2 regions of the Stenotrophomonas sp. C3(2023) genome follow, and region 2 is predicted to be linked to the other one. Evidence: predicted binding sites of a transcription regulator. Region 2 holds the regulator's gene; the other holds the start of a gene.

Region 1 (15,279 bases), 560 kb from region 2:
GAGACCGGCAATGCCTCGGCGCGCCGCTGCTGCGGCCACCAGAGGAAGATGAAGGCGCTGCTGGTTCCCAGCAGCCGCGCTGTGCCCGGCAAGGCAGCGGTGTCGCCGCTCAGGTGCACGGTAACTACCTCGCCACTGCCCTCGGTGCGGATCGCCTCGCCCTTGCCCATCACGTAACGGGCCGCGCACAGCGCCATCAGCAGGGCCACCGCGCCGGTCATCGCCGTGAGCGGGCGCATCCCGGTCAGATCCCAGCTGGTGAACACCGAGCGCGACAGCAGCATGCGCCAGCCCCAGCCGCGTGCACGGAGCTGCTCAAGCTTGCCGGCATTGCGCCGTCGCAGGGTATCGGGCCAGTTGCAGAGCGCGACCGCCAGCATGCCCACGACCAGCAACAGCGCGTACATCGGGTCGCGCAATCCCGCCACGAGGAAATCGCTGGCCTGCAGATAATCGAGAATGGAAAGGCCAAAGCCGCGGTAAAACCAATAGCTGCACCAGAGCCCCAGCAGCGATACCAGCAGATACCCGGTGGTGACCAGCAGTGCCGGCTCGCGACCAAGCCGGCGCAGCGCGCGCATGACCAGCGCGTCGTCGCTGCCATCGACCACCGGAACCAGCGACCAGTCGGTGGCCGGTTCCGGGGGTGTGTCCTGCCTCACCTGCTTGTCCGTACGGCGCATGGGCTCCTCCCTGAAACGCGAGCATCGCCGAAAACGGGCAGGCCGGGTAGTGCCGGGCTCTGCCCGGCACGTGGCCTGGAAGCATCCCGTGCCGGGCAGAGCCCGGCACTACCGCGCCGTTCGTTACGCGGCGGCGGCCAACCGCGGACCCGTCTGGGCCTGCAGGTGGAACACCGCCACCGAACTGGTCAGCGCCTGGGCCTGTTCCTCCAGCGAGCGGCTGGCCGCTGTGGCTTCTTCCACCAGCGCAGCGTTCTGCTGGGTGACCTGGTCCATCTGCACAACCACCTGGTTGACCTGCTCGATGCCGGCCGCCTGCTCCTTGGTGGCCGCCGCAATGTCACTCATCAGCTGGTTGGTGCGCGCGCTCGCTGATGCCAGACGGGCGATCGCCGCCTCCGATTCCACCGTCACCGCCAGCCCGCTGCGCACCTTGTCGCTGGCCACATCGATCAGATCCTTGATCTCCTTGGCCGCGACACCGGCCCGCTGGGCAAGGCTGCGCACTTCGCTGGCGACCACTGCAAACCCACGCCCGTTGTCACCGGCACGTGCCGCTTCCACGGCCGCGTTCAAGGCCAGGATGTTGGTCTGGAATGCAATGCCATCGATCACCGAGGTGATCTCGGCAATCCGCGCTGATGACTGGTCGATCTCACGCATCACCGTTGCCATCTGCGCCATCGACTGCTCGGTGGCGCGCACCGCGTCACCGGCGGCGTGTGCCTCACGGTCGGCCTGGTTGGCCAGCTCCGCGTTCTGGCGCACCGTGGAGGTCAGCTCTTCCATCGAGGCGGCTGCCTCTTCCAGGTTCGCCGCCTGCTGTTCGGTGCGGCGCGACAGGTCGGCGTTGCCGGCAGCCAGCTCCTGGGCGGCGGTATCGATGTTGCCTGCCGCGACCTGGATGCCCTGCACGATGCCGGTCAGCTGGTCGCAGGTGCGGTTGGCGTCATCGCGCATCCGCGCGAACACGCCGTGGTACTGGCCCTGCATGCGCGTACCCAGGTCGCCCGCTGCAATCGCCGTGAGCACCTGCGAGACATCGTCGATGCTGCGCTCGGCGCCGGTCATCATCGCGTTCAGACGTGCCACCATGCCCTTGAACTGGTACTGGAACGCTGCTTCGTCGCCGCGCACGCTGAAGTCGCCGGCCTGGGCTGCTTCAGCCAGCGTATCGATCTGCTGGCTGATGGCCACCAGATTGCCCTTGACCGTGGCCATGGTCCGGCTGAGAACGGCCTTTTCCCCTGGGTAATCGCGCAGGTCCGGGCTCAGATCACCGATCGCATAGCGCTCCATCACCTCCACCATGTGGAACTGCACGTCGACATGCGATTTCACCACGTGGTTGGTGGCCGCCACCATGCGACCGAAGTCGCCCGGGAAGGCGTCCGCTTCGAGCTGGTAGCTGATCTGCCCTGCTTCGTGGCGCTGGGCCATGTCCAGCTGCGCGCTGATCGCGGCACGCACGTTGTCGCGGACGCTTCCCATCGCCTGACCCAGCCGGGTCAGCTCATCACGGCCACCGAGACGGAAGTCCTGTTCGAACTCACCCTTGGCCATCCGGTCGGCCAGCTGCACCGCCCGCGCCAGCGGTGCGGTCATGCTGCGTGCGATCAGCACCGACGCCAGCACACCGACCACCAGGGCAATGGCACCCAGCACCAGCAGGATCGTCTGATTACGCTCACCGAGCGCGACCGCGGCGGCGCCCGCAGTGCGTGCGGTGGCTTCCTCATGGGCCACGCCATCGGCCAGCGCCTTGTTCCACGCGGCAGCTGCTTCGCGCACCTGACCAAGGGTAAGTGCCACCGCAGCGGGATAGTCACCCTGCGCCATCAACGCGCCGGCCTGTTTGTTGAGCGGACGTGCCAGCGAACGCCTGGCCGCCACGGTATCGATCAACGCCCTGCTCTGCGCATCCATCGGCAGTGCCTGGTAAGCCGCCCAGCTCGCTTCATAGCGCTTGACCAGGGCGGCGATGCGGGCCTCGTCCTCGGCCAGGCCGTTACCCTCACGGATCAGCATCTCGCGCCGGACCACCAGCATCTCGTTGTTGGCATCGAGCATGTCCGACAGCAGACGCACCTTGGCCATGCTGACCTCGGTCAACTGATGCATCGCGCGCTTCTGCGCCGCGTTGCCGGTCATCGCGGTGATGACCACAGCCGTCACCAGCACCAGCAGCAGGCCAAAGCCCATGCCAAGACGCCAGACGACCCTGGCGTTCCTCAAGAAATCCATCACGGTGTACCAAACGAAGGGGAGTGCCCTGTTATCGGCCGCGCCACGCCGGCCTGTAGAGGGCCGGTGAAGACCCGGCGTGCGCCGGCGCGGCGTGCCCGGGCCAGCAACAGAAAGCCCCGCTTGCGCGGGGCTTTCCGTGTTGATCAGCAGGGCTTACCGCCACCGGCTCAGGCGAACGGGTCCTGCAGCACCATGGTGTGGTCACGGTCCGGACCGGTGGAGACGATGCTGATCGGGCAACCAGCCAGTTCTTCCAACGAGCGCAGATAGGCGCGCGCGGCCGGCGGCAGGTCATCCCAGTTGGTGATGCCGTGAGTGTTCTCGCTCCAGCCCGGGAACTCCAGGTAGACGGGGGTGCACTCTTCCCAGCCCTGCGCGTCCAGCGGCGCGTACTCGGTGCGCTTGCCGTTATATTCGTAGGCGATGCAGACCTTGAGCTTCTCCATGCCGTCCAGCACGTCCAGCTTGGTGATGCACAGACCACTGATGCCATTGATGGCCACCGCGCGCTTGAGCGCGACGATGTCCATCCAGCCGCAGCGTCGCGGGCGGCCGGTGGATGCACCGTACTCGGCGCCGCGGTCACGGATGCCCTGGCCGATGTCATCGTCCAGCTCGGTCGGGAACGGACCACCGCCGACACGGGTGGCGTAGGCCTTGGCGATGCCCAGCACGTAGTCGATGGAATCGGCGCCCACGCCAGCGCCGGCCAGCGCGCCGCCGACGGTGGTGTTGGAGCTGGTCACATACGGGTAGGTGCCGTGGTCGATGTCCAGCAGCGCACCCTGCGCGCCTTCGAACAGCACCCGCTTGCCCTGCTTGCGCAGGTCATGCAGGATGCCGGCCACGTCGGACTTCATCGGCTGCACGTATTCGCCGAAGGCCAGCGCCTCGTCGAAGGTCTTCTGGAAGTCGACCGCGTCGGTGTTGAGGTATTTGGTCAGCACGAAATTGTGGTAATCCAGCGCCGTGCGCAGCAGCTCTTCGAGCTGCCTGGGGTAATGCAGGTCGGCGATGCGGATGCCGCGGCGGGCCACCTTGTCTTCGTAGGCCGGGCCGATGCCACGACCGGTGGTGCCGATGGCCTTGCCGCCGGCGGCGCGCTCGCGCGCCTGGTCCAGGGCAATGTGGTACGGCATGATCAACGGCGCGGCCGGGGAGATCTTCAGCCGCGAACGCACTTCCACGCCGGAGCTTTCCAGTTCGGCGATTTCCTTCTGCAGCGCGGCCGGCGAGATCACCACGCCGTTGCCGATCAGGCACAGCGCGTCGTCACGCAGGATGCCCGACGGGATCAGGTGCAGGACGGTCTTCTTGCCATTGATGACCAGCGTGTGGCCGGCATTGTGGCCGCCCTGGAAGCGCACCACCGCACCGATTTCCTCGGTCAGCAGGTCAACGATCTTGCCCTTGCCTTCATCGCCCCACTGGGCACCCAACACTACGACAGACTGACCCATGACGGGCTCCTCGATTTTGTTGCGGCCATCGGGGCCGCGGACGGTTGAACCGTGGACGGGCTGGCCAGCGCGGCAATGGCCGCTCCAAACGGGGAGCAACCGGCGATGGAAGGCCCAGACACGGAAAAAGCCGAACGGGGAGGCCCGTCCGGCTTTTGTGCATTATCCGGGTTTGGAGGGGCCGGCGCCACCCTGCCGCAGGCCGGCTTCACCGGCCGCTCAGCAGGGCGGATCCGCCCCCGGATGAGGCCCGGCTCGACCGGGCCCTTCACCGCTGGCCTCAGCGATCGCTCTTCAGGTACTGCAGGAAGGGATCGTTCTTGTCCAGCACGATGACACCATTACCGTCGGTCATCGAGCCGCGGTACGCCTCCAGGCTGCGGTAGAAGGCGTAGAACGACGGATCGGCCGAGCCGGCACGCCCGTAGATGCGGGTAGCATCGGCATCACCTTCACCGCGGGTCCGCTGCGCGTCACGCTCTGCCTCGGCCACCAGCACCGTGCTCTCGCGGTCGGCCTGGGCCCGGATGGTCAGCGACTGCTCCTCGCCTTCGGCGCGCAGCTTGGCCGCTTCCTGCTTGCGCTGGGCGCGCATGCGCTCGTACACATCGTTGATCACCTGGCTGTCGGTCGGCAGGTCGATCTGCTTGATGCGCAGGTCGATGATCTGCATGCCCAGCCCCTGCACCGCCTCGTTGATTCCCACCAGCTGGTCGGCGATCAGCTCGCTGCGGTCACCGGACACGAGTTCCTGCAACGAACGCGAGTTGATCTGGTTGCGCAGCGAGTCGGTGATGATCGGCGCCAGACGCGCGTTGGCCAGGCGGGCATCACCACCGGTGGCGCGGAAGTAATCGCCAACGTTGGAGATGTAGCCGATGGCGAAGAAGTCGACGCTGACGTCCTTCTGCTCGGCGGTGAAGTAGCGCGCCGGCGTGGTGTCGAGCACCTGGAAGCGACGGTCGAACACCCGCACCGACTCGATCAACGGCACCTTGAAGTGCAGGCCCGGCTTGATGTCTGCCCGGACCACCTTGCCCAGGTTCAGCACCATGCCGGTCTGGTCCTCACGGACCACGTAGACCGAACCCAGCAGCCCCAGCAGGGCCACCACCACCAGACCAATCCACAGAGAGTTTCTCATCGGGCGCCCTCCTCACGGCCAGCCGGACGTCCAGCCGGACGGCCGGCAGGCCGTCCCGCATCACGCGATTCCACGGGGGTGCCGGTCGTTGCCGGTACGGCAATCTCCGGGTTGGACAGCGGCACCGCCGCCGCACCGGCAGGGCGCTCCTGGCCCGGCAGCGGCACGTACAACAGCTGGCGACCGTCGCCCCCGATGATCTTGCGGTTCTCCGACAGGACCTGCTGCACGGTTTCCAGCCACAGGCGCTTGCGGGTGACCTCCGGTGCGTTCTTGTACTGCTCCTGCAGCAGGGTGAAGCGCTGCGCGTCACCCTCGGCGCGGGCCACCACGGCCTGCTTGTAACCTTCGGCGGTGGTGCGGGTGCGCGCCGCCTGGCCGCGGGCCTCGGGCACGACCTTGGCCGCGTAGGCCTGCGCTTCGTTGATCAGGCGTTCCTTGACCTGCTGTGCGCCGTTGACCTCGTCGAAGGCCGGCTTCACTTCTTCCGGCGGACGTGCGTCGGGCAGGGTCAGGCCGGTCACCGTCACACCGGTGCGGTAGGCACCGAGCAGCGCCTGTAGGCGGGTCTCGGCAGCGGTGGCGAGCGGGCCGCGGTTGTTCAGTACGGCATTGAGGTCGGCCCGGCCGACTTCCTCACGTACCGCGCTCTGCGAGGACTGTTCCAGCACCTGGTCGGCATCGAAGGTGCCGAACAGGTACAGACGCGGGTCGTCGATGCGGTACTGCACGTTCATCGAGACGTTGACGATGTTCTCGTCGCGGGTCAGCACCGGCACGGAAATCGAGAAGGTCTTGATCTCGGTCGCGTTGACCTTGGTCACCGATTCGATCGGCCACGGCAGCTTGAAGTTCGGGCCAGGCTGCAGGATGCGCGAGAACTGGCCAAAGCGCAGGACCACGCCGCGCTGCTGTTCGCCGATCAGCTGGAAGCTGGAAAACAGCAGCAGCAGCACCAGGGCGATCACCACCCAGCGCACCACGCCGCCATCGAACATGTCCTTCAACGGACCGGGAAAACCACCCCAACCACCGCCGAATCCGCCGCCGCCTGGCCGGGAAGGCCCGCGTCGAGTGTCGTCGGGACCTTGTCCGCCCCTGTTGCCGCCGGGTGTATTCCAGGCCATGCACGCTCCATCTTGATAGGGCCGCGCCACGGGCCCTTCCCGTGACACCAGCCGTAAACCGTAACCGATTCTACAAGATGGGGCAGCCCAGCAGGATTGGAAGGGCCACGACGATGAACGAACCGATTCAGATGGGTCCGCGCAGGGGCCTGCGCCCTGCCCGTCCACGTGCACAGCCGGTATGGTGTCGATCACGTCCCCCGCATGAGAGCGCCGATGTCCCCGCCCGACTCCTTCACCGCCTTCCGCATCCATCAGGAGCCCGAGGGTCACCGCAGCGGACTGGAGTCCATGCAGGTCGACGCGCTCTCGCCAGGGCAGGTGCTCATCCGCGCGCAGTGGTCCTCGGTGAACTACAAGGATGCGCTGGCCGGCACCGGCAAGGGGCGCATCCTGCGCCGCTTCCCGCTGGTGGGCGGCATTGATGTGGCAGGTACCGTGGTGGCCTCCACCGATCCGGCCTGGCACGAGGGCGATGCGGTGCTGGCCACCGGCTGCGGCCTCAGCGAGACGCGCGACGGAGGCTACAGCCAGTATGTGCGGCTGGAGTCGAGCGCGGTCATCGCCCAGCCGGCCGGACTCACCGCGCGCGAAGCCATGGTGCTGGGCACCGCCGGCTTTACCGCCGCGCTGGCGCTGCTGCGCCTGCTCGACAACCGTCTTACTCCCGGGCATGGGCCGCTGGCGGTCACCGGGGCCAGCGGCGGAGTCGGCAGCCTGGCCGTGGACATCTTCAGCCGCGCCGGTTTCAGCGTCCACGCGGTCAGCGGCAAGCCCGAACAGGCGGCCTGGCTGCGTTCGATCGGTGCCAGCGAGGTCATCGGCCGCGACGCGCTGGGCGAGACCGGCGCCCTGCAGTCGGCCCGCTTCGGCGGCGGCCTGGACAACGCCGGCGGCCCGATGCTGGCCAGCCTGCTGGCGCAGACCGTGCCCTACGGCAGCGTGGTCAGCGCCGGCCTGGCCGCCAGCCCGGCGCTGGACATGACGGTCATGCCCTTCATCCTGCGTGGCGTCTCGCTGCTGGGCGTGTCCTCGGCCAATGCACCGCGTCCGCTGCGTGAGCAGGTCTGGGAGCGCCTTGGCAGCGACTGGAAGCCCGCGCATCTGGAGCGGATCTGCACAGCCGAGGTCGAGCTGGGCGGTCTGCCGGCGGTCTTCGAGAAGATGCTCGGCGGCGGCTCACAGGGCCGCACCGTGGTCCGGATCGACTGAAGGCAGCGACCGGGCGACGGACGGCAGGGCCGCGTCTTCACCTTGCCCCGATGCCAGCACTACACTGTCGGCATCATCCGGGGAACACCATGGCACGCATCCTGATCGTCGACGACTCGCCGTCGCAGTTGCTGGGCATACAGCGCATCGTCGAGAAGCTGGGACATCAGATCCTCACCGCCACCGATGGCGCGGCGGGTGTGGAAGCGGCCAGGACCGAGCTGCCCGATCTGGTGCTGATGGATGTGGTGATGCCCAACCTCAACGGTTTCCAGGCCACCCGCACGCTGGCGCGCGATGCCGCCACGCGGCATATTCCGGTGGTGCTGGTCACCACCAAGGACCAGGACACCGACCGCATGTGGGGCATGCGCCAGGGCGCCAAGGCCTACATCACCAAGCCGTTCTCCGAGGACGAACTGGCCGAGGTGATCGAACGCGTGTTTTCCACCCGCGTCTGAGCGACTCCCGAGCCCGGCGCGGCGTGCCGCCCGTGTCCGATGCTGCCGGCCCCGATCAGGGCCGGCAGGTGGGGTTTCAGATGGTCTCGCCAAACGCCTTGGCCAGATCACGGTAGGCCTTCTTCTGCGCCTCGTCGGTGGCCGGCGGCGCGACGATTTCCAGTTCGACGATCTGGTCGCCGTCCGGACTGCCCGGCAGGCCGCGGCCACGCAGGCGCAGCTTGCGTCCAGCCTCGGAACCGGCCGGCACCTTCAGCTCCACCGCACCGCCCAGCGTTGGCACGCTGATCGCCGTGCCCAGTGCTGCCTGCCAGGGCGTCACCTGCAGGGTGTGCAGAATGTTGCGGCCGTCGACCTCGAACTGCGGGTGCGCGGCGTACTCCACTTCCAGCAGCAGATTGCCGCCGTCGTTGCCCTGCCCGCCCAGGCGGATCACCTGGCCGGGGCGGATGCCCTTGGGCACGCGCACATCCAGCTGCCGGCCGTTAACCGTGATGCGCAGAGAGTCGCCCTTGTAGGCAGCCTCCAACGGCACCGACAGCCTGGCACGCGTATCGCGGTTGGGCGCCTGACCGCCACTGCTGAAACCGGGCCCGCGACCGCCACCGCCGGCACCCCGTTGGCGCGCGAACAGGCTCTCGAAGAAATCACTGAAGCCGCCGTTGGCCGCACCGCCGCCACCGAAGACCTCTTCGAAGTTGAACCCACCACCGCCGTAGTTCGGTGGCACATTGAACTCTTCGCCGGGCCGATAGCCCTGCGCACGCAGCTGGTCGTAGGCCGCGCGCTTCTGCGGGTCGCGCAGCGCCTCGTAGGCCTCGTTGATGGCCTTGAAGCGGTCTTCGGCCCCGGTCTCCTTGCTGACATCGGGGTGATACTTGCGCGCCAGCCGACGGTAGGCCGTCTTGATCTCGGCATCGCCCGCACCCGGCTCCACCCCGAGGGTGGCGTAGTAATCCTTGAACTCCATCCCGCTACCTCATTCGCTTTGCTGGCCCCGTACGGCGCCGGCCCGTCGCCATTCTAGCGCCGCCAGCCGTGCAGACCGTGCAGCGCACGCCGGTCTGGGCCATGATGTGATCCACCGCAATGCGCCAACGCGCTGCGCCGCTCCACACTGCCGTTGGCAGCAGGCACGCTCTGGCAGTGAATCTGGGCGCGCATCGCGGGATTTCAATGTGCAGCCCCATCCTTCCCGGCGGCACCCGCGCCGCCGACGTACCAGGAGCTTCCATGACCATCCAGGTTGGCCAGCAGATTCCCGAAACCACGCTCAAGCGCATCCGCGAGGGCATCGAAACGGTGGATACGCATGCCCTGTTCGCCGGCCGCAAGGTCGTGCTGTTTGGTGTGCCAGGCGCGTTCACCCCGACCTGTTCGGCACGCCACCTGCCCGGTTTTGTGGAGCAGTTCGCCCGGTTCCGCGACAGGGGCGTGGAGGTCTACTGCATGGCGGTCAACGATCCGTTCGTGATGAAAGCCTGGGCGGCCAGCCAGGACGTTCCCGATGGGCTGCTGATGCTGGCCGATGGCAATGGCGAGCTCACCCGCGCTCTGGGGCTGGAACTGGATGCCAGTGCGTCGGGCATGGGCGCGCGCTGCCGCCGTTTCGCGCTGTATGCCGATGACGGCGTGGTTCGCGGCCTGTGGGTCGAGGAGCCCGGCCAGTTCGCGGTATCCGGCGCTGAGCAGGTGCTCGCCCATCTGCCCTGAGCGCGGGCATGGCCGCCGGGCGCTGCGGCGGGTCGGCACTCAGTGTGACGCCAGCACGCGGAAACGCACGGTGGCCCAGGCGCCGTCGGCCGCCAGCGCCGTCAGGGTGTAGCGCCCAGGGCGCTCGAACTCCGCGGTGAACAGCTGCGTGCCCCGGGTCTGGCCGATCCGACGGCCATCGAGCAGCCAGTCGATGGCCTGCTCGCTGCCCAGCGCGCGCAGCTGCAGGCGCACGCCGTGGCGTGCATTCGGCGCGGGCGCCAGCGTTGCCCCGTCGTTGAGGCCATCCACATGCAGCGCAGCACCGGCGGCACGGCCATCATCCCGACAATCCGGTGCGAGCGGTGGAAGCTGCGACGCCTGACGTGCCGCTGCGGACAACCACGGCGACAGCAGCGCCGGCCAGCGCGCGATCTCGGCATCCACCACCTCGTGCGGCTGCGCGCAGTCGGCCGACACCCGCCGTCCACTGTCACGGTCCTGCTGGTATCGCTGGCGCCCCGGCTGCCAGCGCCGCGCTTCGCGCTCGGCGAAGGTCGGCGGCACGTTGCCATCGAGCAGCCATGCCGACAGACGGCGCTGGCATACCGACGCCGGCAGACCCTGTGCCAGCTCGCCGGTCGGCCAGCACACATCGGCCTGGCTCACCGACGCCGGCGGCGGCAAGGCCTCGCTGTCGCCACGCTGCCGCGGCAGGCTGTCCACTACTTCGAACATCAGCGGCAGCGCGGTGACCGCGCCATACTGGCCCGGCAGCGGTGTTCCGTCCGGGCGGCCGACCCACACGCCCACGGTGTAATGCCGCGTGCTGCCAATCGCCCAGGCATCGCGGAAGCCAAAGCTGGTCCCGGTCTTCCATGCAACCCGCGGGCGCCCGGCCACTTCGAACGTGCCGCTGCCATACCCGGGTCGCGGGTTGGACTCAAGGATCTCGCGCGTGATCCACGCGGCGCCGGGCGACACCAGCCGACGCTCGACCAGGGCAGCATCTTCGGTGTAACGCACGCGACCGGCGATGCCATCACGGTTGAACGCGGCAAAAGCGCCCACCAGATCCTCCAGCCGCGCCCCGGTCCCGCCCAGGATCAGCGACAGGTTCGGGCTGCTGCCGCGCGGAAAGCGCAGGTCGATGCCGGCATGGGAAAGACGGGCGGCAAAGCGCGCCGGACCCACGCGGTCGAGCAGATCGACGGCAGGCACGTTCAATGACAGCCGCAGCGCGCTGGCCGCGCTCACCGGACCGTTGAACGCAGCATCGAAATTGCCGGGCCGGTAGCCGCCGAACCCCTGTGGCGCATCGACCAGCAGGCTCTCTGAATGGATCAGCCCGTCATCCAGCGCCATCGCGTACAGGAACGGCTTGAGTGTCGAGCCCGGTGATCGCCAGGCCTGCACCATGTCCACATGGCCCAGCCGCTGGCGGTCGCCGAAGGCCAGCGTGCCCACATAGGCGCGTGCCTGCAGGGTGCGGTTGTCCACCACCAGCAAGGCAGCGGAAGTGCGGTCGGGCAGCGTGGAAAAATAGCTCGCTACCCGCGCTTCGAGCGTGCGCTGAAGGTCAATGTCCACGGTGCTCTGGATGCGCGCGCGCCGCGGATGCTCGGCGTGCAGGCGCTGGGCCAGCAGTGCGGCATGCAGGGGCGGCCTGAGCGAGCGGGTCACCACTGGCTCGATGCGCGCATCGTCGATCTGGTCCTGGCGCCAGTGCTGCAGGTCGGCCATGCGCTGCAGCACCTTGTCGCGCGCCTGCCGCGCGGCCTCGGGGTGCCGGTCCGGTCGCAGCCGGCTGGGCGCCTGAGGCAGCACTGCCAGCAGGGCCGCCTCGGCATGCGACAGCCGCGCCGAAGACTTGCCGAGATAGGCCCAGCTGGCTGCCTCCACGCCTTCGATGGTGCCGCCATAGGGCGCACGCTGCAGGTACAGCGCGAGGATCTCACGCTTGGTCAGATGCAGTTCCAGCTGCATTGCGCGCAGCATCTGCCGCGCTTTGCCCCACGGCGTGCGTGAGTGCGGCTCCAGAATGCGCGCGACCTGCATGGTCAGGGTCGATCCGCCGGAAACGATGCGCCCATGGCGCAGCAGCTGCCCCCCGGCGCGCAGCAGCGCGACCGGGTTGATGCCCGGGTGGCGCCAGAACCAGCGGTCCTCGTACCCGAGCAGCGCCTGCAGATACAGTGGCGAGATCGCCTCCACGCTGGCCGGGTAGCGCCAACCCCCCTCCGCATCGGCAAAGGCGCGCAACGGGCTGCCGTCGGCGGCCACCACCAGCGTGCTGGTATCGGCCTGGCGCGGCAGCGGTGGCGGGAACGCAAGGTCAAGAACCAGCAGAACGGTCAGCACCGCCGCGCACGACCAGCGCAGCACCTGGCAAATAGGACCGGAACGATGTTGTCCGGCCCGGCGGGCCGAGGACCATGTGCTCATGCTGGCACCTGCCCGCTCACCGTCGTACGCGACACATCGCGACGCGACAAGCTCACTGTCAGACCGGCTCTTCTTCCCCTTCCAAGGACACACTGATGATGCTTACGTCCATTTCCCGGCGCGTACGCCCTGGCCTGCTCGCCGCCGCGCTGGCCATCGCCCCCGCCGCGCTTGCCGCCGACGCCGCCCCGGTGCACTGGGGCTACGATGATGTGGCTTCGCCCGCACAATGGGCGGCCATCGCGCCGGCCTGCAAAGGATCTCTGCAGTCGCCCATCGATCTGTGGAGCCGCTCGGTCATGCACGAGGGAGCGCAGCGGCTGAAGGCGGCCTACCACCGCGTGCCGTTCGCCGTCATCAACAACGGGCATACGCTGCAGGCCACGCCGCAGGGGCAGCCGCTCAACAGCATCGAGCTGGACGGCGAAACCTTCACCCTGGCGCAGTTCCACGTGCACACGCCCAGCGAACACACCGTCGACGGCAAGGCCCACGACATGGAGCTGCATCTGGTGCACACCAGTGTCTCGGGCAAGGTCGCGGTGGTCGCCGTGTTCTACGACATCGGCGACGCCAACCCGGCCCTGGCCGAACTGTTCGACCGCACGCCTGGCGAGCTCTCCCATGCCGGTGAGCGGATTGCCCTGTACAGTGCGCTGGATCCGGCCGACCTGCTGCCGGCGCACTCGAACGTGGTGCATTACACCGGCTCGCTGACCACACCGCCGTGCACCGAAGGCGTGCTCTGGAACGTGGAGATGACGCCGCAGCAGCTGTCGGCCGAGCAGCTCGATGCCCTGCGGTTCGTGTTCCCGCACAACGCGCGTCCGGTGCAGTCGTTCAACCAGCGCACGCTGGTGGACGAACCGGGCCACTGAGGGCGAGGTCGACCCGCGGGGGACGACCTCGACACGCCGGCCATCGACCACATCATGGCTGCACCACGGTGATCGTGGTCGGCGTGCTGCGTCCCACACCACGCAGCTGCGGCCGGTACATGTCCTCCACCAGTGCCGGCGGCACTGTATAGGTGCCCGGGGTCACCGCCCGCACCAGATAGAACACGCTGGCCTTGCTGCCACGCGCAAGGTTCAGCGCTGCCACATAGCGGTCGTCGCGGAACTCCTCATGGCGGACGTCGGCCGCGTTGCCGCGGTCGCTGATGCTGATGCCATCGACAACCACGTCCGCCCACTGGCGTGCGTCACCCAGGTTGAAGTTCTCGATCTCCAACCCGGCCGGCAGCAGATCGGTCAGCAGGGCGTCGGGCATGCTGCTGTTGGCGGTCACCGCCACACGGACGATCAGGGCTTCACCTTCCTTCAAGGGACGCGGTGTCCACGGCTTGCCGTCGGTGCCGTAGTAGCTGCGCTCGACCCCGATCACCCGGTTGTCCGGCGCTGGCGCGCTGCGCGGAATACCGGCCACGTCGATGCTGGCGAACATTGGCGGTCGGCCTTGCGGCGAGAAACGCACACCGGCGGCCAGCTGGGGTGCGGTGAGACCGCGGGCGAACAGGCGCTGTCCGGTCACCGTTTCCTGGTTGTCTCCCGTAACCAGCGCACCGGCAACGCGCTTGTCCTGATCGGCAGCCAGCGCCTTGCCCAGACGCGCGATGGCGACCTGCTCCTGGGTGCTCAGCCACATCCATCCGCTGTTGCGGCGCGCATCGAGCTCGCGTCCCAATGCCACCGAACGCGCATCCCAGGCAGGCTGGGCCAGCCCGTGCTCATGGGTCAGCGCGATCATCAAGGCGTCATCGCGAACCGCGCTGCCATAGTCGCCGAGATAGCCCGGCCGTTCGCTGCTGGACTTGGCAAAGCCCGCCGCCAGCGACGCTTGGCCACGACGACGGTCGCCCTGCAGTGACAGCGCCACGCCCAGGTGCACCAGCGGCAGGCCACCGATCGCCTTGCTGCGTTCGTTGTCATACAGCGCACGCAGGGTGCCCAGCGGCGCACGGTTGACCCGGGCCAGCACGTAGCCCGAATAGGCCTGGTTGGCAAAGCGCAGGTTCTCACGGCGCTCGCTGCCGTAGAACTGATTGCCGGAGGACAGCAGGTCCTCGCTGAGACGGTCCAGTGCCTTCTGCAACACAGCATCCGGCACCGCAAACCCGGCCTCGCGCGCGTCCAGCAGGAACTCGGTGACATAAGGCGTGAGCCAGGGATCCACGTACCCGTCATCGCCCCACATCGAGAAGTTGCCGTTGGCTACCTGCATCGATGCCAGCCGCCCGAACGCCCCTTCCATACGCTCGCGTCGCTTGTCGGCGTCCAGTCCGTCGGCCCCAAGCATCGCCGAGGTCGCCGCGTCCAGCATCAGGGCAGCGTACCCCTTGCTGGTGGTCTGTTCGGCACAGCCGTAGGGGTAGTTCAGAGCGCCCTGCAGCGCGCTGGCAAACGGAATCGGCGGTAGTGGACTGACCAGCAGGCGCGCACTGACCGAGTCGGGCATCAGCCCGTCGAGCAGGCTCGCATCCAGCGTTACCGGCGCCAGCGGGTCCAGCGTGCGTACCTGCGAGCGCAGCACCTGCGGCCATGCGGCGCGCACCGGCAGCTCGTAGCGACGGTCGACCTTGAACCCGTTGCCGTCCACACGCACCCGCACGGCCGCCACCGTGTGACCCTCACGCGCGGTGAGCGGGAAGCTCAGCGTCTGCTTGGCGTCAGCCGCCAGCTGCAGACTGCGGCTGCCTTCGGCCAGCGCCAGCGGCCCTTCCCCATCCACCCGCACGCTGAAGCTGCCCGGCTTGCCGGTGAAGTTCTGCACGTCCAGGGTCACCGTGCTGCGATCGCCCGGGGCGAG
Region 2 (15,279 bases):
TGACCCGACGACGCACCACCGCGGTGGAGGCTGAACCGGTTGCCGCCACCACCTCGGCGGTGGCTGCATTGGCCCGCGCGGCGGTCGGTGCCACCGGTCGCACCTTGGACAGCGCCGATGAGATCGTGATGCGTCCTGGCAGCGATGGCTTCGCCGCCACTCTGGCCCGTGCAGGAACGGCGACCGGGATCTCCCACGCCGCCGTCAACGAAACGTCGCCGTCGCCATCGCTGCAGGCGTTTGCTGCCGTGGTACCCGCTGTCGACGCAGCGCCTGCGGTCCCGCCGCCCGCACTGGACCGGGCGGTATTCGTGGTCAACGATGACCAGCCCGCGCTGCCCCGCAACGACGCGCGCCCCCTGCCGCCACCGCTGCCCAGCGCCGCAGCACCGTCAACCGCCGTTGAAGGAGCGGCCAGTGCCGGCGCAGGAGCGGCCAATGATGCTGCCCTGGCGCCGGTACAGGTCCTGCCAGCATCGCTGCCCGTGGCTGCCGCCGCACCGGTGTTGACCGTGATCGAGCGCGACGACGAGGAGATGCGTCGTCTGCGCAACGAAGTGGCCGGCATGCGTACCGTGATCGAGCGCGAGATGCAGCGCTTCACCGACGAACGGCTGCGCGGCAGCGCGGTGCGTGCCGCGGCGCTGGATCTGATGGATGAGTACGGGTTTGATGCTGGCATCAGCCGCGACGTCGCCCTGCAGATTCCGCTGGAAACCGAGGCCCACCGTGGCCGTGGCCTGATGCTGGGGCTGATCTCCCGGCGCCTGCCTATCACACCGGCCGATCCGCTGGAGTCCGGCGGGGTCATCGCGCTGGTGGGGCCGACCGGTGCCGGCAAGACCACCACCATTGCCAAGCTGGCCTCGCGCTTTGCCGAAGCCAACGCTGCCCGCGATGTTGCCCTGGTCACCACCGATACCGCACGCATCGGCGCCCGCGAGCAGCTTTACGGCTTCGGCCGCCAGCTCGGCATCGCCGTGCACGAGGCCAGCAGCGGCACCGACCTGGACCAGCTGCTGGAGCGTCTGAAGGACTACAAGCTGGTGCTTATCGATACCGCCGGACTGGGCCCGCGTGACCGCACCCTCGCCGCCCAGCTGCAGTGGCTGCGGGCCGCGCCGAAGGTCAGCACGCTGCTGGTGCTGCCGGCCAACACCAGCTTCAACGACATGGACGAGGTGGTACGCCGGTTCAGCGCCGCCAACCTGCAGGGTGTGGTGCTGAGCAAGCTGGACGAAACCGGCCGCTTCGGCACCGCGCTGTCGGTGGCCGTGGACCACCGCCTGCCGATCACCTGGGTCACCGACGGCCAGGACGTGCCGGAAGACCTGCACCGGGCCAGCGCCGCCAATCTTGTACTTCGCCTTGAAGATTTGCGCCGCGCGGCCGATATGCCCTGCAACCCGGAGTTGAACCATGCCGTCGCGTGAGTACGCCAAGCTGACCACCACCTTCCCCTTGTCGGCCACCCGCAGCCAGCCGCTGGGGCCGGTACGTACCATCGCCGTCACCGGCGGCAAGGGCGGTGTGGGTAAGACGAACGTTTCGGCCAACATGGCCGTGGCGCTGGCCGGCATGGGCAAACGCACCCTGCTGCTGGACGCTGATCTGGGCCTGGCCAACATCGACGTCATTCTGGGTCTCAACCCGAAGTTCACTCTGGCCGATCTGGTGGCCGGCCGCTGCACACTGGAAGAGGTGATCATCGAAGGCCCCAACGGCCTGCTGGTGGTACCGGCCGCATCCGGGCGCCGGCACATGGCCGAGCTTGCACCGGCCGAGCATGTCGGCCTGGTCAACGTGTTCTCCGAGCTGGAGCGCGACCTGGACGTGATGGTGGTCGATACCGCTGCCGGCATCACCGACGGCGTGCTGACCTTCTGCCAGGCTGCGCAGGACACCGTGGTGGTGGTCTGCGATGAGCCGGCCTCGATCACCGACGCCTACGCGCTGATCAAGGTGCTTTCGCGCGAGCGCGGGGTGGACCGCATCCAGGTGGTGGCCAACATGGTGCGCGACCCCAATGAAGGCCGCGTCCTGTATGAAAAGCTGACCCGGGTCTGCGACAAGTTTCTGGCCGATGTCTCGCTGAACTATCTGGGCTGCGTGCCGCAGGACGACTGGTTGCGCCTGTCGGTGCAGCGGCAGCAGCCAGTGGTCAAGGCCTATCCGTCGAGCCCGTCGGCGTTGGCGATCAACGAGATCGCCCGTCGCACCGCACGCTGGCAGGCCCCGACCGAACCGCGCGGGGGCGTCGAGTTCTTCCTCGAGCGCATTCTCAAGCAGCGCGGGGTGGTGGCATGAAAGGCGCCGCACAGTACCGCGAAGTCCAGCGTACGGCGGCCAACGAGGTCATTGCCCAGCATTCGGACCTGGTGCGGCGTATCGCACATCACCTCGCGGCACGCCTGCCCGCCAGCGTGGAGGTAGATGACCTGATCCAGGCCGGCATGATGGGCCTGATAGAAGCCTCGCGCAGCTACGACGCCGAACAGGGGGCCTCGTTCGAGACCTACGCCTCGATCCGAATCCGTGGTTCGATGATCGATGAAATCCGTCGCGGCGACTGGGTCCCGCGCTCGGTGCACCGTCGCGCACGCGATGCGGCTGCCACCATCCGGCGGCTGGAACAGAGTACCGGCCGTGCCGCCAGTGCCACCGAGGTCGCCGCCGCGATGGACATGCCCCTGCCCGACTACATGCGGCTGATGGAAGACGCCTCGCGCGGGCAGGTGCTGAGCCTGGAGTCACGGATCGAAGACCAGGGCGAGCTGGACACCGCGGCGCAAGGGGGCCCCACCCCGCAGCAGGTGCTCGAGCGTGGCGAGTTCGGCCGCGAGCTGGGCAAGGCCATCGGCCTGCTGCCCGAGCGCGAACAACTGGTGCTCTCGCTCTATTACGAGCAGGAGCTCAACCTGAAGGAGATCGGCGCGGTGCTCGGCGTGAGCGAATCGCGGGTCTGCCAGATCCATGGCCAGGCAGTACTGCGCCTGCGTGGCCGCCTGAAAATCTTCGAGGCCGTCGATGCCGGTCTGGAAGAGTAAGCACAACCGAGGAATCAAGCTTTGAACAAGAACATGCGTATCCTGATCGTCGACGACTTCTCGACGATGCGCCGCATCGTCAAGAACCTGCTGGGCGACCTGGGCTTCACCAACACGGCCGAGGCCGAGGATGGGCATGCCGCGCTGTCCCTGCTGCAGAGCCAGTCCTTCGACTTCGTGGTCACCGACTGGAACATGCCGGTGATGACCGGCATCGAGCTGCTCAAGGCGATCCGTGCCGACGACAAGCTCAAGACGCTGCCGGTGCTGATGGTCACCGCCGAAGCCAAGCGCGAGCAGATCATCGAAGCCGCCCAGAACGGCGTCAACGGCTACATCATCAAGCCGTTCACTGCGCAGACCCTGGAAGAGAAGCTGGGCAAGATCTTCGAACGGCTGGCGGCAAGCGCCTGATGGACAGCATCCAGGACAAGACCGCGTTGGTGCAGCGCCTGCAGGACGCGCTGGCGGCGCTGGAAAGCGGCGACGAAGCCGCCTGGCGTCAGCAGATCGACGCGTTGGCCGCCCTGCGTACCCAGCCGATGATGGCCGGGCTGTCACGACTGGCCCGCGAACTGGGCCAGGCGCTGGGCGAACTGCCGTCGCTGCCCAGCGAGGCCGGCGAGCTGGATGATGCCTGCGCACGTCTGGACCATGTGGTGGCGATGACCGAACAGGCCACCCATCGGACCCTGGACCTGGCCGAAGAATGCCGTGGTCTGACCGAGCAGCTGCGTGACGGTGGGCTCAACGTCGACCAGGGCGCGCAGCTGGAGCGCATCCGCCACAACCTCACCGAGATCGCCCTGACCCAGAGCTACCAGGACCTGACCGGGCAGATCATCCGACGTGTCGTGGGCATCGTGCGCCGGGTCCATGAGGGCTTTGGCGCGCTCGGCCTGCCGCCGGAGAAGGCCAATGGCAACGGGCCGGAACTGGCCGGACCGGTGGTGCGCGGGCTCGATCGCCACGCAGTGTCGCAGCACGACGCCGACGACCTTCTCTCGGATCTGGGACTGTAATCATGAGCGGAATCGCGGACGACATCGCAGCAGACTTCATCATCGAGGCGCAGGAAATCCTCGATCGGCTGGGCGAGCAGCTGGTCACCCTGGAGCAGTCGCCAGAGGACAACGACCAGCTCAATGCGGTGTTCCGCGGGTATCACACCCTCAAAGGTGGCGCCGGCTTCCTCGGCATCACCGCCATGGTCGAGCTGTGCCATGCCGCCGAGGAAACGCTCGGCCTGGCCCGCTCGGGCAAGGCGGTGCTGGCCGCCCATCACTTCGACGCCGGCCAGCAGTCGCTGGACTATCTGCAGGCCATGCTCGACGCGGTCTCGGCAGGCGAAGAGCCCGGCCACGCGCCACCGGAGCTTATCGCCCAGTTCGACGTGGGTGGCGCTCCGGCACCCGCCAGCGTGGCGGCCGCCAGTGGCCCGGTCTCGGACCTGATCAGTGAAGACGAGTTCGAAGCCCTGCTCGACCAGCTGCATGGTGGCAAGGCACCGACGGCGGTGGCGGCACCCGCCGACGACGGACTGATCAGCGAAGACGAATTCGAAGCCCTGCTGGACCAGCTCCACGGTGGGGCCGCGCCCGGCGCGGTGGCGGTGGTCACGACGGCCGCAACGGCACCGCCACCGCCGCCCCCGGCAGGGGCTCCCGCCCGGCCTGCGGCCAAGCCCGCTGCCAAGCCGCTGGCCGAAGCCGAGCACACGGTGCGCGTGGATACCAAACGCCTGGACGCCATCGTCAACCTGATCGGCGAACTGGTTCTCTCGCGCAACCGCCTGAAGACACTGCGGGTACGGCTGCGCGATGAGGAACTCGACCGTGCAGTATCCACGTTGGACATTGCCACTGCCCGCCTGCAGTCGGCAGTCATGCGCACCCGCATGCAGCCGGTCGGCAAAGTGTTTTCCCGGTTCCCCAAGGTGGCGCGCGATGTGGCACGCAACCTGGCCAAGGAAGTGGAGCTGGAACTGATCGGCGCGGAGACCGAGCTGGACCGCAACCTGGTGGAAGCGCTGGCTGATCCGCTGGTCCACCTGGTGCGCAACGCCATTGACCATGGCATCGAGACGCCCGAGCTGCGCGAGGCCCAGGGCAAGCCACGCAACGGTCATGTGCGGCTGTCAGCGCAGCAGGAAGGCGACTATGTCAGCATCGAGGTGCAGGACGACGGCGCCGGCATCGATCCGGAGAAACTGCGCGCCAAGGCGCGCGAGAAGGGCCTGATCGACCCTGAAGCCGCCGCCCGCCTGAGCAGCGAGGAGTGCCTGCATCTGGTGTTCCTGCCCGGTTTCTCGACCAAGCAGGAGGTGACCGACATTTCCGGTCGCGGCGTTGGCATGGACGTGGTGCAGTCGCGCATCCGCGAACTCAGCGGGCAGATCCAGATCCAGTCCGAACTTGGCCGCGGCAGCCGGTTCCTGATCCGGGTGCCGCTGACCCTGGCCATCCTGCCCACCCTGCTGGTGCAGGCCGGCGAAGATGTCTACGCGTTGCCGCTGGCCCGTGTGATGGAGGTTCTGCATGCACCGTCCACCTCGCTGGGCTGGTTCGACGGGCGCGCCGTCCTGGATCGCCGCTCGCACACGCTGGCGCTGGTCGACCTGCGACGCTGGCTTGATGTCGAACCGGTGCATGCGCCGTTGCTGACCATCGTGGTACTGCAGGCAGGCGAGGCCCGCTTCGGCCTGGTGGTGGACCAGGTGCGCGGGCGCGAGGAGGTGGTGATCAAACCGCTGCCCAAGGCGCTGCGTGGCCTGCGCGGCTATGCCGGCGCCACCCTGATCGGGGATGGCCGCATGGCCCTGATCCTCGACGTGGACGGCCTGCGCAATCCGCAGGACTGATCGCTGAACTGTGACGACCTGCCCGCTGTACGCCGCCGCCAACTCAAGTCCCCCTATTCCAGGCCGATAAACGCTTCATGGACCGACTCAGCCTCATTGGACTCTTCCTCGCCCTGGCTTCACTGGTTGGAGGCAGCATCCTCAAAGGCGCCGGCCTCGCCTCGCTGTGGTCGCCGGCGGCCTTCGTCATCGTCATCGTCGGTACGCTGGCCGCCATCCTGCTGCAGACCGCACCGGCGGTGTTCAAGCGTGCACTGCATATCGTCCGCTGGGTGGTGCGACCGCCGCACAGCGACCGTCGCGAGCTGATCGCGCTGATCGTGGAATGGAGCAACATCGCCCGGCGTCAGGGTCTGCTGGGGCTGGAGCCACAGGTCGAAGCCCAGCGCGATCCGTTCCTGCGCAAAGGCCTGCAGCTGCTGGTTGACGGGGTGGAGCCGGAGAGCATCCGGCACATGCTCGAGATCGAGCTGAGCAGCCAGGAGCACCAGGACCTGGCTGCGACCCGGTTCTATGAAGGCATGGGCATCTATGCCCCCACCCTCGGCATCATCGGTGCCGTTCTGGGCCTGATCGCGGTGATGAAGAACCTGGCCGACCCCAGCAAGCTCGGCCATGGCATCGCCGCCGCCTTCACCGCCACCATCTACGGTATCGCCTCGGCCAACCTGCTGTTCCTGCCGATCGCCAACAAACTCAAGGGCATCATCGCCCACAGCAGCCGCGACCGCGAAATGGCCATCGAAGGCCTGATCTCCATCGCCCAGGGTGAGAACCCGCGCAACATCGAAACCAACCTGTCCGGCTTCCTGCACTGACATGGCACGTCGTCGCCACCACGAAGAACATGCCAACCATGAGGCCTGGGCGATTCCGTACGCCGACCTGATGACGCTGCTGCTTGCCTTCTTCGTGGTGATGTATGCCATTTCCTCGGTCAACGAGGGCAAGTACCGGGTGATGGCCGACGCGCTCACCGACGCGTTCGGTGGAGCGCCGCGCACCATCAACCCGGTCCAGGTGGGCAACCAGCAGGTGCAGGGCGGTGGCTGGGACAGCCCGTCGGTCATCAGGACGGGCAACCGGGTCGGGCCGTCGGCGCCGGCGCCGAGCACCGACCCGACCCTGCTGCCATCGATGGCCTCGCAGATGCGCATGCCGGTGTCGGTCCACGACCAGCAGCGCCTGCGTCAGGCCGAGCAGCAGCTGGAGCGCATCGCCGACCGGCTCACCTCCGCGCTGGCGCCGCTGATCGACAACGGCATGATTTCGGTCAAGCGCACCGAGCTGTGGATCGAGGTGGAGATCAACAGTGACATCCTGTTTCCTACCGGTTCGTCGAGTCTGGACGTGCACGCCCGCGACACCCTTTCGCGGCTGGCCGAAGTCCTGCGCGATGTGCCCAACAGCGTGCGCGTGGAAGGCCACACCGACAACCGACCCATCGCCACCGCGCAGTTTCCCTCCAACTGGGAACTGTCGGCCGCACGTGCCGCCAGCGTCGTCCACCTGTTCGCCGACCAGGGCGTCCAGCCGGCCCGGCTGGCCATGGTCGGCTACGGGCAGTTCCGACCGCGCGAAGACAATGCGCAGGCCGAGGGCCGTAACCGCAACCGGCGCGTGATGGTCGTCATCCTGGCCGATACCAGCCACGCCGTCGGCCCGCTCGGCGCACAGCTCGCTGCTGCAGGCACGCGGCCCGCCACCCCCGTTTCCCCCACAGCGGCGGCGCCTGACACCCCCCGCCGGCCGGCAGCCAGATCGGCGCCGCCGTCACCCCAGCAATGAAGGAGTAACCCCGATGCGCATCTGGGCTGTCGCCAACCAGAAAGGCGGAGTCGGCAAGACCACCACCACGCTCGCGCTTGGCCGCGGTCTGGCGGCGCTTGGCCACCGCGTCCTGCTGATCGATCTCGATCCACATGCCTCGCTCACGCGCGCCTTCGGCGTGGCGGTTGATCCAGCTCCGGCCGGCGTGCTCGAGCTGTTCGCCGCGCCCCCGGCCGAGCTCGCTTCGCTGTGCCACGGCAGTGATGTGCCGGGGCTGGCCTATGTCTGTGCACAGGCCGCTCTGGCCACCCTCGAACGGCGCAGCGCGAACCAGCCCGGCCTGGGCCTGGCATTGCAGAATGCGCTGGCCCAGCACGCGGGAGGACACGACTACATCCTGCTCGACTGCGCGCCGACGCTGGGACTGCTGATGATCAACGCGCTGGCTGCGGCTGACCGCCTGATCATCCCCACCCAGGCCGAGCCGCTGGCACTGCATGGTCTGGATGGCATGGTACGCACCGGCGAGATGGTGGAACGCTCGCGCCGACGCCCGCTGCCGATGTCGATCCTGCCGACCCTGTTCGACCGCCGCACCCGCGCCGGCAACGAGAGTCTGCGGCAGATGCAGGACAAGCACGGTGCCCGCGTATGGGAAGACGCCATCCCGGTCGACACCCGCATCAGCCAGGCGGCCGCGCTGACCCAGCCCGTCGTCGGCGATGACTACCCGGGCCGCGGACTGGCCGCCTACCGCCGCGCACTGAACTGGATCCTGAGCGACGACGCACGCGCGCTGGAGCAGGCCGCATGAACGCCACCGGCGTCCTCGACGACTATCTCGAGCAGCTGCTGGGCGACGCGCAGCCGCCTTCTGCCACCGCCCGTAGCGCCGAGCCATGCTCGGCGGCCGTTGCCGTTGGCGCCGAGCCCGACCGCGAACCCACCTGGGACGATCTGCCCGACGACGTCATCTACGAAACCGACAGCACCTGTAGCGCCGAGCCACGCTCGGCGGCCCCTGGCGCCGAACCCGACCGCGAACCCACCTGGGACGATCTGCCCGACGAAGTGATACATGAAACCGGCAGCGCCTGTAGCGCCGAGCCAGGCTCGGTGGCCCCTGGCGCCGAACCCGATCGCGAACCCACCTGGGACGATCTGCCCGACGAAGTCATCTACGAAACCCACGGCGGCGAAAGCACTGCGCTGACCAACGCCGACAGCCCGGCGCTCGAAGCAGCGTTCAGCGCTGCGGCGGCGCCTGCATCGCCGGCCACCGCACCCGTGCCCGCCCCCTCTTCTCCGGCCGTGCCGCCCCCGGCGCCGGCAGCCCGAGCTCCCATCGTGGCCGAACCGATCGCCGCTTCCCCCCACGCCGCCGTACCGGCAGCGCAACCCACCACCTGGCAGGAACTGCAGGCGCAAGCGCATCGCCCCACCGGTTCACAGCACCTGAGCCGACGCTCCACCGAGCGCAGTTCCCGTTGGTTGCGCCTGCGCTGTGGCAGCCAGGCCTACGCGCTGGAGCTGCTCAAGGTGCAGGAGGTGGTTCTGCCGGTGCCCCTGCTTCCGCTGCGCGGTACCGCACGGTCGATGCTGGGCATCATGAATCTGCGGGGCCAGGTCGTGCCGGTGATGGACCTGGGTCTCCATCTGGGCGGTGCCGCCGCCCAGGAGGATGCCCAGACCCGCATCGTCGTGCTTGAGGAGCACGGCGAAATCATGGGCCTTCGTGTCTCGGCGGTGGAAGATGTGACCAACCTGGCCGACTCGCAGATCGAGCCGCCGGACACCGCGCGTATCTGCCGGATCAGCAACGACGTGTTCCGCGGGGTGGCGCGTCTCCAGCAGCGTCCCATGATCCTGCTCGATGCGACCCGTCTGCTCAGCTGAGCCGCTCTGCGCCTGCCCTGACCGGGTCGGCGAAGATCGGGCCTAAAGAACCCTTCCGGTACGCCGCTAAGGAACTGGAACCGATTGTCCGGAGCAACGATGAGCACTGTGGACCTGGGTGAAGATCTCGGCATCGAGAGCTGCACCGAGCTCAAGAACCAACTGACGCCCCTGCTGGCGTCGGCCGACCCGTTGACGCTGGATGCCAGCCGCGTTGGCCGCATCCACACGGCCGCCGTGCAGGTGCTGTGCGCGTTCGTGCAGGACCGCCGCAATGCGGGCCTGGGCACCGGTTTCGCCGGTTGCACCGCAACCTTCACCGACGCCGCGCGACTGCTCGGCGTCAGCCAGGCCCTGGGCCTGGATGTACCCCATGACAACCTGAAATCTGTGGAGAACGCTGCATGAGCGCACGTATCTTGGTGGTGGACGATTCGGCGTCGATGCGCCAGATGGTGTCCTTCGCCCTCACCTCGGCCGGCTTTGCCGTCGAAGAAGCCGAAGATGGCGCGGTCGCGCTCACCCGCGCCAAAGGCCAGCGCTTCAATGCGGTGGTGACCGACGTCAACATGCCGAACATGGACGGCATTTCGCTGATCCGTGAACTGCGCCAGCTGGCGGACTACAAGTTCACCCCGATGCTGATGCTGACCACCGAATCGGCCGCTGACAAGAAGTCCGAAGGCAAGGCCGCCGGTGCCACCGGCTGGCTGGTCAAGCCGTTCAACCCCGAGCAGCTGGTCGCCACCGTGCAGAAAGTGCTGGGCTGATCGCCCGCGCCGCCCCCTCTTCTTCGCATCCGGATCGCTTCTGTCATGAGCATGGACCTGCAACGCTTCCACGCCACCTTCTTCGAGGAAAGCCGCGAAGGGCTTGATGCCATGGAGGCTGGCCTGCTGACGCTGGAATCGGGCCAGCAGGACCCTGAGATCATCAACTCGGTGTTCCGCGCCGCCCATTCGATCAAGGGCGGCGCAGGCACGTTCGGGTTCGACACCATCGCCGGGGTCACCCACGTGCTGGAAACCCTGCTGGACGAGCTGCGTGCCGGCAAGCGTGCGCTGGAAGCCAATGCGGTTGATGCCATGCTGGCCTCGGTGGATGTGCTGCGCGCCCTGCTGCGCGAGGCCGAACATGGCCAGGCTGCCGATCCGGACGCGGTGGCCGCGATCAAGGCAAGGCTTGAGGCCATCCTCAGCGGTCAGGCCGCCCCGTCTGCTGCTGCCGCCCCGTCGGCCGCAGCGCCGCAGGCCGAGCCGGAAGCCTGGGAAATCGCGTTCGTCCCATCGCCCTCGCTGTTCATGAGTGGCAACGACCCGCTGCGCATCATCCGCGAACTGGAGCACATGGGACCGCTGCAGGTCGCCGCACGACTGGATCGGCTGCCTGGCTTCAGCCAGCTTGACCCGCTGGAAGCACATCTGGCGTGGGACCTGGGTCTGGTCGGCAGGATCCCGCGCAGCCAGATCGAAGATACCTTTGCCTGGGTGGTCGACGATTGCGAGCTGGACATCCGTCCGGTTGCACCGCCCAGCCTGGCCACCCAGCCACCTGCCGCTGAGGCTGCGGCACCTGCCAGCACCGGCGCCGTCGCGCCTGCCGCCGGCGCGACCGCCACCGCTGGCGCCGCCGAAGCGGAAAGCTCGATCCGCGTCAGCGTCGACAAGGTCGACGCGCTGATCAATCTGGTGGGCGAGCTGGTCATCACCCAGGCCATGCTCAAGCAGGTCTCCAATGCGATCGACCCGGTCCACGCCGAACGGCTGTTCGCCGGCCTGGATCTGTTGGAGCGCAATACCCGCGACCTGCAGGAAGCGGTCATCGGCGTGCGCATGCTGCCGGTGGACGCGGTCTTCCGCCGCTTCCCGCGCCTGGTGCGCGATCTGTCCAGCCGGCTGGGCAAGCAGGTCCGCCTGCGCACCATCGGCGAAGGTACCGAGCTGGACAAAGGCCTCATCGAGAAGATCGCCGACCCGCTGGTGCATCTGGTGCGCAACTCCATCGACCATGGCCTGGAAATGCCTGACGTCCGTCGCCAGGCTGGCAAGGACGATACCGGCACCATCACCTTGGCCGCCTCGCATCAGGGCGGGCATATCGTCATCGAGGTCAGCGACGACGGCCGTGGCCTGAACCGCGACAAGATCCTGGCCAAGGCGCAGGAGCGCGGTCTGGCTGTGCCTGACAACCCCACTGACAGCCAGGTCTGGGACCTGATCTTCCAGCCCGGCTTCTCCACCGCTGATGCGGTGACCGATCTGTCCGGACGTGGCGTAGGCATGGACGTGGTCCGCCGCAACATCCAGGCGCTGGGCGGCGAGGTGCAGATCGAAAGCAGCCTCGGCAGCGGCACGCGCACATTGATCCGTCTGCCGCTGACCCTGGCGATCCTCGACGGCATGACCGTCTCGGTCGCCGGCGAAACCCTGATCCTGCCCCTGGCCTACGTGCTCGAAGCCCTGCAGCCGCAGGCCGAGGATGTGCGCAGCATGGCCGGCGACGGCCGGGTGCTGCGCGTGCGCGGCGAATACCTGCCGATTCTCTCGCTCAGCGAGTATTACGGTTACGAGCGTCGCCGCAGCGATGAGCCGTTGGTGGTGGTGGTTGAAGGCGATGGCCAGAAGATCGCCCTGGAGGTGGACGAACTGGTCGGCCAGCAGCAGGTCGTGGTGAAGAACATCGAGAACAACTACCGGCGCATCAGCGGGGTGTCCGGTGCCACCATCCTCGGCGACGGGCGCGTGGCGCTGATCGTGGACATCGGCGGACTGGTACGGTCGTTGAAGGTGCCGCAGGCGGCCTGAGCCCGGCGTACACGCCGGCTGGCGGGCGCGGGCGGCTTCGGCAACTAAAGTCATCGTCCGCGCTGCCGTTACCGGAAGGACCACACCTACAGGCACGGCAATGGATACCGCCCCTGTCGTTGCTTCACCTGCCCCGTTCTGCCGGAACCGGGCGATGGCCGGCCTCGCGCTGTTGGCGTTGTGGCTCGGCTGGACGGTGCCAGCATTATGGATGCAACGACTCCCCACACATGATGGCAGCTGGGACGATGCAGCCGTGCTGGCACAGATACCTGCCAGCGTGCTGATGCACGGCATCGGCCAGCCGCGTCTGCTGCTCGGCCGTGGCGAGTGCAGCTGCAGCGCTGTCCCGCCGGCTGAAACGGGCGCTGGAGTGGGTGTCGATCATCTGCCGTTCGAGTGGGTCGTGCTCGATGCAGGCCACCGGCTGGTCTATGCCGGCCCAGCGATGCTGGAGCGGCACTGCGGCGCCAGACAGGTATCGGCCGCAGCACTTGTTACCGGCCTGCTCAGCCACCCCCAGCCCGCGCTGATCCTTTCCGACCGCTGTTCATGCCGCCAGGAGTAACAAGCATGTCCGCACCGTCACGTAATGCCACCGCGTTTGCAGGTCACGAGCCTGCACCGTTCCTGCAGGCGCTCGGCGCGCAGGCCGATCGCCTGTTCGTCGGGGTCACCGCTCTGCTCAGCCTGGTCAGTCTGGTGCTGGCGATGCGCAGCGGCCTGTATACCGCCTTCCTGGCCGTCAGCCTGCCTGCGCTGCTGGTGGTGATCCTCCAGGCCTGCCTGTTGCCAGGAACACGCCTGTCACGCTGCAGCATCGCCCTGGCGTGGATGGTCCAGGCCGCCACGCTCATCCACCAGACCAGCGGACTGCTGGAGACCCACTTCACGGTCATCGTACTGATCGCACTGCTGCTCTACTACCGCGACTGGCTGCCCTTGGTGGTCGCCGCAGGTGCCATCGCGCTGCACCACGTGTTGTTCTTCCTTCTGCAGCAGCGTGGGTTGCCATTCCCGGTGTTCGAGGCCGGCAGCGGGCTGGGCGTGCTCGCCCTGCATGCCGGCTATGTTGCCGTGGAGACAGCCCTGCTCTCGGTGATGGCGATACAGATGCGTCGCCAGCTGCTCCTGCTTGGGCATGATCCGGTGCAGCTGGCACAGCTGGCGCGCGACGTTGCCGCCGACCAGCCGCTGCCCGCCGGCATGGGCGCCGAACAGTTCCCCGCCAACTCGCTGGCCCGGACCCTGGTACAGACCAGCGCGCAGCTGCTGCAGCGACGCGATTCCGAGCGGGCGACGCTGCATGAGACACTGCGCGTGCGTGCCGCACTGGACGACGTCACCACCAACGTGATGATCGCCGACCGCGACCGCAACATCGTGTTCGTCAACCGGCCACTGCAGCGCATGCTGTCCGACGCCGAGGCCGATCTGCGCCGCGACCTGCCGCAGTTCGATGCCAGCGACCTGCTCGGCCGCAACATCGACATCTTCCACCGCAACCCCGCCCACCAGGCAAGACTGCTCGATACGCTGACTTCCACCTACCGCGCGCAGATCCGCGTCGGTGGGCGCCTGTTACGGCTGATCGTCAATCCGATCATCGGCGAGGACGGCCAGCGCCAGGGCTTTGTTGTTGAATGGGCAGACCGCACGCTAGAGGCACAGGTCGAGGATGAGCTTGCCCGCATCGTACAGGCAGCAGCGCAAGGTGATTTCAGCGCACGGGTCAGCGTCGAGGGCAAGGACGGTTTCTTCCTGCAGCTCGCCCAGCAGCTCAATGCCCTGCTGGATGCCAATGCCACCAGCATCGAGCAGATCTCCGTGCTGCTGTCCTCGCTCTCGCGCGGCGACCTGACCGCGCGGATGGAAGGCAACTTCCAAGGCGTCTACGCGCGGATACGCGACGATGGCAACGCCACCATCGCCCAGCTTACCGCCATTGTCTCCAGCATCCAGGGTGCGTCGCGGAGCATCAACGATGCCGCCGCCACCCTCTCGCAGGGCAATGGCCACCTGGCCAGCCGCACCGAGCAGCAGGCTGCCAGCCTCGAAGAGACCGCTGCCACCATGGAGGAACTGACAGCAACGGTGCGGCAGAACGCCGAGCACGCCCGCCAGGCCAACCAGCTGGCCAGCAGCGCGGCGGAGGTGGCGGCCAGCGGTGGTGATGTGGTCGGCAGCGTGGTCGTCACCATGAGCGGCATCGAGCAGTCGTCGCGACGCATCGCCGAGATCATCACCGTCATCGACGGGATCGCGTTCCAGACCAACATCCTGGCGCTCAACGCGGCGGTCGAGGCGGCCCGTGCCGGCGAGCAGGGGCGCGGCTTCGCCGTGGTCGCCGCCGAGGTGCGCACGCTGGCGCAGCGCTCGGCCGAGGCGGCCCGGCAGATCAAGGGACTGATCGATGACTCGGTCGGCAAGGTCAGCCACGGCGCGGATCTCGTCCAACGCGCCGGCACTACGATGAACGACATCGTGCAATCGGTACGCCAGGTAAACCAGATCATGGGTGAAATTGCCGCCGCCTCCCAGGAGCAGAGTACCGGCATTGAACAGGTAAACCAGAGCATCGCGCAGATGGATGTAAACACGCGCCAGAACGCCTCGCTGGTCGAACAGGCGGCCCAGGCGACCCGCGCCATGGACGAGCAGGCCGGCCACCTCTCGGACGCCGTTGCACGCTTCAGGCTCGCAGGTCACGAGGGCGGCACGGTAAGCGTGCAGCGGCTGCGCAGCCTGGCGGGCCTGGACCCGTAGCCTTGCGGCCGTGCGGCATGGCGTAGATCCGCCCCGCAGTCGGCTGCTCTTCGGCCAGATCGCGACGACCTGGCCGCGCTTGCGCGCGGTGAGCCGACCATGGGTCGACCCTGCAGGCAATCCGACATGAACTTGC

Evidence for each region. The regulator FliA, encoded in region 2, starts transcription of late flagellar genes. The targets are predictions, from matches to a motif close to TAAAGTTTNNCNNNCNNNGGCCGATAA.
Region 1: RZA67_RS11410 (methyl-accepting chemotaxis protein) is a predicted target of FliA. The motif match lies at 2,959-2,985, and genes of this name have one in related genera.

Annotation. Positions count from the first base shown of each region.
Region 1 covers NZ_JAWJLO010000001.1:2,541,462-2,556,740, forward strand. Annotated here, with positions in the region: gene RZA67_RS11405 (hypothetical protein) at 1-683, opposite strand, end outside; gene RZA67_RS11410 (methyl-accepting chemotaxis protein) at 807-2,927, opposite strand; gene RZA67_RS11415 (adenylosuccinate synthase) at 3,098-4,390, opposite strand; gene RZA67_RS11420 (protease modulator HflC) at 4,671-5,534, opposite strand; partial or broken gene hflK (FtsH protease activity modulator HflK) at 5,690-6,661, opposite strand; gene RZA67_RS11430 (YhdH/YhfP family quinone oxidoreductase) at 6,878-7,873, shown strand; gene pilH (twitching motility response regulator PilH) at 7,963-8,334, shown strand; gene RZA67_RS11440 (DnaJ C-terminal domain-containing protein) at 8,411-9,304, opposite strand; gene RZA67_RS11445 (peroxiredoxin) at 9,568-10,047, shown strand; gene pbpC (penicillin-binding protein 1C) at 10,087-12,471, opposite strand; gene RZA67_RS11455 (carbonic anhydrase family protein) at 12,567-13,349, shown strand; gene RZA67_RS11460 (alpha-2-macroglobulin) at 13,402-15,279, opposite strand, start outside.
Region 2 covers NZ_JAWJLO010000001.1:1,976,996-1,992,274, forward strand. Annotated here, with positions in the region: gene RZA67_RS08700 (AAA family ATPase) at 1-1,433, shown strand, start outside; gene RZA67_RS08705 (MinD/ParA family protein) at 1,420-2,307, shown strand; gene RZA67_RS08710 (RNA polymerase sigma factor FliA) at 2,304-3,047, shown strand; gene cheY (chemotaxis response regulator CheY) at 3,069-3,461, shown strand; gene RZA67_RS08720 (protein phosphatase CheZ) at 3,461-4,069, shown strand; gene RZA67_RS08725 (chemotaxis protein CheA) at 4,072-5,907, shown strand; gene RZA67_RS08730 (flagellar motor protein) at 5,985-6,725, shown strand; gene motD (flagellar motor protein MotD) at 6,727-7,695, shown strand; gene RZA67_RS08740 (ParA family protein) at 7,709-8,491, shown strand; gene RZA67_RS08745 (chemotaxis protein CheW) at 8,488-9,573, shown strand; gene RZA67_RS08750 (STAS domain-containing protein) at 9,673-9,981, shown strand; gene RZA67_RS08755 (response regulator) at 9,978-10,343, shown strand; gene RZA67_RS08760 (chemotaxis protein CheA) at 10,389-12,377, shown strand; gene RZA67_RS08765 (hypothetical protein) at 12,532-12,945, shown strand; gene RZA67_RS08770 (methyl-accepting chemotaxis protein) at 12,951-15,143, shown strand.